DNA from 2 places in the Bradyrhizobium sp. Pa8 genome. Region 2 is predicted to be linked to the other one. Evidence: riboswitches for the same ligand, from Rfam matches in the RefSeq annotation. Region 2 holds a riboswitch; the other holds the start of a gene.
What was found. A riboswitch is a leader RNA that binds a small molecule or an ion and turns the genes downstream of it on or off. The one in region 2 is predicted to bind S-adenosylmethionine.

Region 1: it holds a riboswitch for S-adenosylmethionine, as region 2 does, so the genes downstream of both, ACKWRH_RS43875 (O-succinylhomoserine sulfhydrylase) here and metX (homoserine O-acetyltransferase MetX) in region 2, are expected to answer to the same signal.

Annotation. Positions count from the first base shown of each region.
Region 1 covers NZ_CP176767.1:9,232,085-9,236,496, reverse strand. Annotated here, with positions in the region: gene ACKWRH_RS43880 (SGNH/GDSL hydrolase family protein) at 1-603, shown strand, start outside; gene ACKWRH_RS43875 (O-succinylhomoserine sulfhydrylase) at 778-1,965, opposite strand; SAM riboswitch at 2,040-2,119, opposite strand; gene ACKWRH_RS43870 (2'-deoxycytidine 5'-triphosphate deaminase) at 2,200-3,336, shown strand; gene ACKWRH_RS43865 (PAS domain S-box protein) at 3,575-3,982, shown strand; gene ACKWRH_RS43860 (hypothetical protein) at 4,087-4,412, shown strand, end outside.
Region 2 covers NZ_CP176767.1:1,073,207-1,077,618, forward strand. Annotated here, with positions in the region: gene ACKWRH_RS05005 (prephenate/arogenate dehydrogenase family protein) at 1-375, opposite strand, end outside; gene ACKWRH_RS05010 (pyridoxal phosphate-dependent aminotransferase) at 372-1,466, opposite strand; gene ACKWRH_RS05015 (chorismate mutase) at 1,503-2,351, opposite strand; SAM riboswitch at 2,556-2,635, shown strand; gene metX (homoserine O-acetyltransferase MetX) at 2,727-3,929, shown strand; gene metW (methionine biosynthesis protein MetW) at 3,945-4,412, shown strand, end outside.

The DNA.
Region 1 (4,412 bases), 1.4 Mb from region 2:
GGCTATGGCGCGAGCTCGCCCGATTTCAACTATCCGAACCGTCTCGCCGCGCAGCTCCGCCGGCAATATCCGACCGCCGACATCACCGTCATCAACGCCGGCGTCGGCGGCGAGGACGCGCCCGAGATGATGACGCGCCTCCAGAAGGAAGTGATCGACGTGCATCCGGATCTCGTGATCTGGCAGGTCGGCACCAATGCGGTGCTGCGCAATCTCGATCCCGGTGACACCGCCAAGATGGTCGAGGACGGCATCTCCCGCATCCAGGCCGCCGGCGGCGCCGACATCGTGCTGGTCGATCCGCAATACTCGCCGGCCGTGAACCAGCGCAAGGAGAGCGCCGGCAAGATGGTGCAGCTGCTCGGCAAGGTCGCCGAACTCCGTCACGTCGGCATCTTCCCCCGCTTCGAGGTGATGCGCGACTGGCACGAGAATCAATCGATCCCGGTCGAGAGTTTCGTGATCGCCGACGGTCTGCACATGAACGATTGGGGCTATGCCTGCTTCGCCCAGCTCCTCGGCGACGACATCATCCGCTCCGTCGGCCAGATCAAGCTCGGCGTCAACGTGCCCGCGGACGTGCGGACGTATCGGCCGATGTAGGCTTTCGCCTCACCCTCCCCTGGAGGGGGAGGGTCGATCGCGCGAAGCGCGAGCGGGGTGGGGTGATCTCTCCACTCGGGCAGCGCTCGATGCGGAGAGACTGTCACCCCACCCCGTCTCACATTTCGCTGTGCTCATGTGAGCCGACCCTCCCCCTCCAGGGGAGGGTAAAGGTCACGCCTTCTCCAGCGCTGCCGTGAGATCCTCGATCAGATCATCCGCATGCTCGAGCCCCGCCGAGAAGCGAATAAAACCCTCGCTGATGCCGAGCGCGGCGCGGTCCTCCGGCTTCAGGCGCTGATGCGTCGTGGTCGCCGGATGCGTGACGAGGCTCTTGGCATCGCCGAGATTGTTCGAGATTTTTGCAAGCTTGAGCTCGTTGAGCACGCGGAACGCACCCTGCTTGCCGCCCTTGACCTCGAAGCCGACCAGGGTCGAGCCGCCGCGCATCTGCTTCTTCACGAGAGCCGCCTGCGGATGGTCGGCGCGGCCGGGATAGACCAGGCGCGAAATCTTCGGATGGCTCGCCAGCACGTCGGCGATGCGTCCCGCCGTCTCGGTCTGCGCGCGCACGCGCACGCCGAGCGTTTCCAGGCCCTTGAGCAGGACCCACGCGTTGAACGGCGAGATCGACGGGCCGGTCTGGCGCATGAAATTGTGGATGTGCTCGGCGATGAACGCTTCCGACGACAGGATGATGCCGCCGAGACAGCGGCCCTGGCCGTCGATGTGCTTGGTCGCGGAATAGACCACGACGTCGGCCCCTAACGCGAGCGGGCTCTGCCAGATCGGCGTCGCGAACACGTTGTCGACGACGAGCCGCGCGCCGCCCTTGTGCGCGATCTCGGCTATCCCTGGAATGTCGAGCACGTCGAGCGTCGGGTTGGTCGGGCTCTCCAGGAAGAACGTCTTGGTGTTCGGCTTAAGCGCGCGCTGCCACTGGTCGAGATCGAGGCCGTCGACCAGCGTGGTCTCGATGCCGTAGCGCGGCAAGAGATCCTGAATGACGTAGAGACACGAGCCAAACAGGGCGCGCGAGGCCACCACATGATCGCCGGCCTTCAGCGGCGCCAGGATCGCGGTCGTCACCGCGGCCATGCCGGTCGCCGCCGAGCGTGCCGCTTCGGCGCCTTCGAGCTCGATCATGCGGCGCTCGAACATCGAGATGGTCGGGTTGGAATAGCGCGAATAGATGAAGCCGGGGTCCTCGCCCTTGAACCGCGCCTCGCACTCCTCGGCGCTGTTGTAGACGTAGCCCTGGGTCAGGAACAGCGCCTCTGACGTCTCGCCATATTGTGAGCGCAGGGTGCCGGAATGGACCAGGCGGGTTTCAGGACGGTAAGTGGCAGGCGACTTCGACATAGGTACCTCCGACATGACCGTCTCGTCGAAAACGGTCACAAAAAAACCGGCCTGGATATCTCCACGGGCCGGGATCACAGAGGTCCCCGGCCTGTTTAGCGACTTATTTAACGTGGCTGCAAGCCGGCCGGCTCAAATCACCACGGGATAAGTCATGCTCATATTCCGCAATGCCCTTTCCGTCAAGACGTCCATCGGCTAGCCGTAAAACGCTAATATTTCCCGCATGTCGGGATGCGTTTGACCCCTGATGAGGATCCCCGGTTGACGTTCACGGTCGCCGCCGACGCCAATGGTATCCTGCCCGACCGCATGATTGCGGCGATGGCGGAAGCGGGGCTGATCCTGCCTGCCTACGATTTCGTCGAGAGCCAGATCCAGCCAGCGAGCCTCGACCTCCGCCTCGGCGACATCGCCTATCGCGTTCGCGCCAGCTTCCTGCCGGGTCCCGGCGCGACCGTCGCCGAGCGCATCGACGAGTTGAAGTTGCATGAGTTCAGCCTCACCGATGGCGCGGTGTTGGAGACCAACTGCGTCTACATCGTGCCGCTCTTGGAAAGCCTGGCGTTGCCGCCGGAGATCGTCGCGGCCGCCAACCCGAAAAGCTCGACCGGCCGGCTCGATGTCTTCACCCGCGTCATCGCCGACGGCACTCGCCGCTTCGACATGATCGGCGCCGGCTATCACGGCCCGCTCTACGCCGAGATCAGCCCGAAGACGTTTCCGGTGCTGGTCAGCGAGGGCTCGCGCTTGAGCCAGGTGCGCTTCCGCACCGGAGATGCCATCCTCAACATCGACGAGCTCGAGGCGCTGCATGCGACCGAGCGTCTCGTCGATCTCGACGATGCCGATCTCACCGGCGGCGTCGCCGTCTCCGTCGACCTCTCCGGCGAGAAGGCCAACGGCTTCGTCGGCTATCGCGCCAAGCGCCACACCGGTGTTGTCGACGTCGACCGCCGCTCCGGATATGCCGTGGAGGATTTCTGGGAGCCGATCTCGGCGCGTCCCGACGGCAGCCTGATCCTCGACCCCGGTGAGTTCTACATCCTCGCCTCCAAGGAAGCCGTGCAGGTGCCGCCCGATTACGCCGCGGAGATGGTGCCGTTCGATCCCCTGGTCGGCGAGTTCCGCGTGCACTATGCCGGCTTCTTCGATCCCGGCTTCGGCTATGCCGGCGCCGGCGGGCAGGGATCGCGCGCCGTGCTCGAAGTGCGCTCGCGCGAAGTGCCGTTCATCCTCGAGCACGGCCAGATCGTCGGCCGTCTCGTCTACGAGAAGATGCTGGCGCGCCCCGACGCGATGTACGGCCAGCGCATCGGTTCGAACTACCAGGCGCAGGGCCTCAAACTATCGAAGCATTTTCGGGTGTAGCTCCACACTCTACTGTCATGCCCCAGCTTGACCGGGGCATCCAGTCTGCCGCGACCTATCGGCTCTACAACAGATGCCTCTGGAATACTGGATCGCCCGATCCCGTCTCCGCCAAGGGCTTCGCCGGGCCAAGAACTCACTCGGCCGCCGAAGCCTTAGCGAAGGCGGCAAGTCGGGCGATGACACCGAATGTGTGTCAGGATGCGAAGCGAAATCCAGCTACGTGCGAGGTGGTGAAGTGACAGATCAACTCGACGCAAGAATCCTCGATGACGTCGCGGACGCGCTGATCTATTCGGATCGCGCCGGCACCATCACGCGCTGGAATCGTGCATCGACCGCCTTGTTCGGCATCTCCGCCGACGAAGCGCTCGGCCAAAACCTCGATCTGATCATTCCCGAACATCTGCGTGCCGCGCACTGGAAGGGCTTCGAAGCTGCGCTTGCCACCGGGGCGATGAAGCTCGCGGGCAGGCCGACGCTGACCCGCGCTCTACACAAGAGCGGACGCAAGCTCTACATCGAGATGACCTTCGCGCTGGTGCGCGATGCCGGCGGTGCCGTGGTTGGATCGGTCGCGATGGCGCGCGACGTCACCGAACGCATCGAGCGCGAGCGCGCGGCTAGGCTTGCGCAAAATTCGTGATGCGGAATTGACGGGCGGGCGTGCAGGGCGCTCTGCTTGAGCGTCAGGTTGCCTCGTACCGGTCGCAGTGACACACTCGATCAAAACAACGATCGGGAGCGAATATGACCACCGCATCAGACGCAGCACAAGAAGCGCAATGGAAGCGCTGGCGCGCGGTCGCCGACCTCTATCACGCCTACTTCACCGGCCTCATCCTGACCGTCGTCACGCGGCGCGGCACGGCGGATGCTGCCGAATTCGTCTTCCGCGTGTTTCGCCGCCAGCAGCAGGAGCGCTTCCTGCCGGGGCTCGAAAAGCTCGGTCTCAGTCATCTGCCGCCGGCGGTGGCCGCCGCGCAATATCATTATCTCTCCAACTGGATCGGCGGCGTGCATGTCGAATACATGTATGAGAGCGACCGCAAAGCCTGGATCCGCTACCCGCCGCC
Region 2 (4,412 bases):
ATGCGCCGGCACGAAATGAATGGTCTTCGGCAGATGCGGCGCCATGTCCCTGACGATCGCGCCCTTGACCGAGCCGACGTCGGAGACGATCGCGCCGGGCTTCAGATGCGCCGCAATCTCCTGCGCCACCGGCCCGCAGGCGCCGACGGGAATGCAGAGGATGACGAGATCGGCATCCTTCACCGCTTCCGCATTGGTCGCCACGACCTGGTCGACGATGCCGAGCTCCATCACCCGCGCGCGCGTCTTCTCCGAGCGCGCGGTGGTGACGATCTCGGAGGCCAAGCCCTGGAGCTTCGCAGCGCGCGCGATCGAGCCGCCGATCAGGCCGAAGCCGATCAGCGCAACGCGCTGGAAGTGCGGCTGTACGCTCATTTGCCGGCCATGAAATCGCGCAAGCCGTCGACGACGAGGCGGTTGGCCTCCTCGGTGCCGATGGTCATGCGCAGCGAATGCGGCAGGCCGTAATTCTTCAGCGCGCGCAGCACGAGGCCCCGCCGGGTCAGGTAGGCATCGGCCTCGTCGGAGGTCTTGCCCTTTTCCGGGAAGTGGATCAGCACGAAATTGGCGACGCCCGGCGTCACCTTCAGTCCGAGCTTGCCGATCTCCTCGGTCAGCCAGTTGCGCCAGGTCTCGGTGAACTGCTTCGACATCGCCTGGTGCGCGGTGTCCTCGATCGCGGCGACCGCGGCATACATCGCCGGCGTCGACACGTTGAAGGGACCGCGGATGCGGTTGACCGCGTCGATGACGTGCTCGGGCCCGAACATCCAGCCGATGCGCAGCGCGGCGAGGCCGTGGATCTTGGAGAAGGTGTGCGTCAACACGGTGTTCTCGGTGGTGGCGACGAGCTCGATTCCCATCTCGTAGTCGTTGCGCGAGACGTAATCGGAATAGGCGGCATCCAGCACCAGCAGCACGTGCGAGGGCAGGCCGGCGCGCAGCCGCTTGACCTCGTCGAACGGCACATAGGTGCCGGTCGGATTGTTGGGGTTCGCGAGCCAGACCAGTTTCGTCTTTGGCGTCACCGCCTTGAGGATGGCATCGACGTCGCAGGTGAGGTTGGTCTCCTGCGCGACGACGTTCCTTGCGCCGACCGCCATGGTCGCGATCGGGTAGACCAGGAAGCCGTGGGTGGTCGAGATCGCCTCGTCGCCCTGGCTGAGATAGGTGTGGGCGAGCAGATTGAGGATCTCGTCCGAGCCGGCGCCGCAGATGATGCGGTTGGGGTCGAGCCCGAAGGAACGGCCGATCGCTTCGCGTAGCACGCGCGAGGTCCCTTCCGGATAATCTTCCAGATGCGCCGCCACGTTCTTGAAGGCCTCGATCGCCTTCGGTGAGGGCCCGAAGGGCGTCTCGTTGGCCGAGAGCTTGAACACCTTGCGGCCCGGCTCCGCCACCGGGCTCTTGCCGGGCGTGTAGGGCGCAATATCGAGAATGCCGGGATTCGGCACGGGGCGGGACATCTTCAACTCCGGAAGTAGCTTTAAGCGGTTCGCGATCTACGATTTCGACCCGGTCGAGGGCACCGTATAGCGCGTTGCGTGGCTGCCGACGAGGGCCGTGGAGCGCACCGAGGCCCCCGCTTCGATCAGGGCAGCCTTGATCTTGTCGATGCTGGTCGCGCTCGTGACCGAGACCAGCAGCGCCGCGCCGTCGAAGGCGGTATCGGGCACCGCCACGATCTCGGCGAGCGGCGATAACGTCCGCGCGACTTCGGCGTTCCACCCGGACACGCGCACGCTGAAGGTCTCGACCTCCGTCACAAGGGCGCTGTCGGCGACGCGCGAGATCGCGAACACCGGCAGTGCGGCCGGATGGTCGGCGCGCTCGACAAAGGGCATCCGCGCAATGATCTTCGGCGCACCGTTGGCTTCCAGCTCCAGCCACCACGGCGTGCGGCTCGAGGTCGCCGACACCAGCGCCAGGTCGCCCTTGGATTTCGCCACCGCCTCGACCGCCGCCTGCGCGCTGAAATGCGCGACGTAAGGCACGGTGAAGCCGAAATGGAAGCGCGCGGAATCGCGCATCGCCGGCTCGCTCACCGAGATGTCGGCATGCACGGAGAACGGCGCCTGGACATAGGTGAAGGTCGCGATGATGACGCGCCAGATGCTCTCGACGGTGTCGAGCGGCAGGATGCCGCGATGACGCTGGACGAGGTCACGCATCATGGCGGCCTCGCGCGCCGGGCGGAACGCCGAGCCGACCTCCTGGGTCTGCTTCACCTGGATCAGGCGGTCGATGATGTCGCCGCGCTGCATCAGCAGGCGATGCATGCCCTCGTCGATCGCGTCGATCTCCTTGCGCAATTCCTGGAGCGATGGTGGCGCGGGCGGAAATTGGGACATATCTGACTGGACTGTTGAGAGGCGTTCCAATGCGGATCGGCCAGGCAAGCTGGTAGGTTCGGATCCGCTGCGATCGATATCCTGATTAGGCAGTCGGGGCGGCGAAAGCAAAGAGAAATCACGTCCTTTTGGGCTGACGTGACAGAGACGAATTTGGCTAATCCGGACCGCGACTTGACGAAAACCGCCCAAGACAGTAGGTTTTGCCTGTTCCGTGGTCATTTGAGCCGGCCGGCTTGCAGCCACGTTAAAAAACTCGCTAAACAGGCCGGGGACCCTTTCGATCCCGGCCGAACCTATCGTTCAGGCCGGGTTTTTCATGGCCTGATGTCACTGCGATCGAACGTCTGATCGCAAACGAGGTCGATGTCAGAGATGGGTGGCGTCAAGTCTGTGCCGAGTCCCGCGATCAGTGCCGACGACCGGTCGCATGAGGCGGATCATCCGAATTCGCAGGTCGCGCAGTTCGGCGCCGAGCAGCCGCTGCGGCTCGATTGCGGCATTGATCTCACCCCGTTCCAGATCGCCTACCAGACCTATGGCGAGCTCAACGCCGATGGCTCCAACGCGGTGCTGATCTGCCATGCGCTGACGGGCGATCAGCATGTCGCCAACGTGCATCCCGTCACCGGCAAGTCGGGCTGGTGGGAGACGCTGGTCGGTCCCGGCCGACCTCTTGATCCTCAGCACTACTTCATCATTTGCGCCAACGTGATCGGCGGCTGCATGGGCTCGACCGGGCCGGCCTCGATCAATCCGGCGACCGGCAAGGTGTGGGGCCTGGATTTCCCCGTCATCACCATTCCCGACATGGTGCGCGCGCAGGCGCTGCTGATCGACCGGCTCGGCATCGACACGTTGTTCGCGGTGGTCGGCGGCTCGATGGGCGGCATGCAGGTGCTGCAATGGACCGCGGCCTATCCCAAGCGCGTGTACTCCGCGCTGGCGATTGCCTGCGCGACGCGGCACTCGGCGCAGAACATCGCCTTCCACGAGCTCGGCCGCCAGGCGGTGATGGCCGATCCCGACTGGCACAACGGCCGCTACACGGATCAGGGCATCCATCCGCATCGCGGACTTGCGGTAGCACGGATGGCCGCGCACATCACCTATCTCTCGGACGCCGCGCTGCATCGCAAGTTCGGCCGCCGCATGCAGGACCGCGAGCTGCCGACCTTCTCGTTCGACGCCGATTTTCAGGTCGAGAGCTATCTGCGCTACCAGGGCTCGTCCTTCGTCGAGCGGTTCGACGCCAACTCCTATCTCTATCTGACCCGCGCGATGGACTATTTCGACATCGCCGGCGACCACGGCGGCGTGCTGGCGAAAGCGTTCGCGGGCATCGAGACGCGCTTCTGCGTGGTCTCCTTCACCAGCGACTGGCTGTTCCCGACCTCGGAATCGCGCGCACTGGTGCATGCGCTCAACGCGTCGAGCGCGCGGGTGTCGTTCGCCGAGATCGAGACGGATCGCGGCCATGACGCCTTCCTGCTCGACGTGCCCGAATTCTTCGATATCGCCCGGGCCTTCCTGCAATCGGCAGGGAAGGCGCGCGGGCTCACCGCCAGGAATGACTGACAAGGACGGCTAGCGATGTCTGTGCAGGAAGTGCTGCCGCTGGGCGGCGTTGCGAGCGAGCAGTCCGGCCAGTTTCGCGCCGACCATCTGCTGGTCGCCGAGATGGTCAAGCCCGGCTCGAAAGTGCTCGACGTCGGCTGCGGCGAGGGCGACCTGCTCCAGCTTTTGGAGACCCGCGGCATCGACGGGCGCGGCATCGAGCTGTCGCGCGAAGGCGTCAACCGCTGCGTCGCCAAGGGCCTCGCGGTGGTGCAGGGCGATGCCGACACCGATCTCGTCAACTATCCCGACGACGCCTTCGATTACGTCATCCTGTCGCAGACGCTGCAGGCGACGCGGCAGCCGCGGGTCGTGCTGGAGAATCTGCTGCGCATCGGCCGCCGCGCCATCGTGTCGTTCCCGAATTTCGGCTTCTGGAAGATGCGGCTCCAGCTCCTGGTCGGCGGCCACATGCCGCGCACCGAGAATCTGCCCGCGACGTGG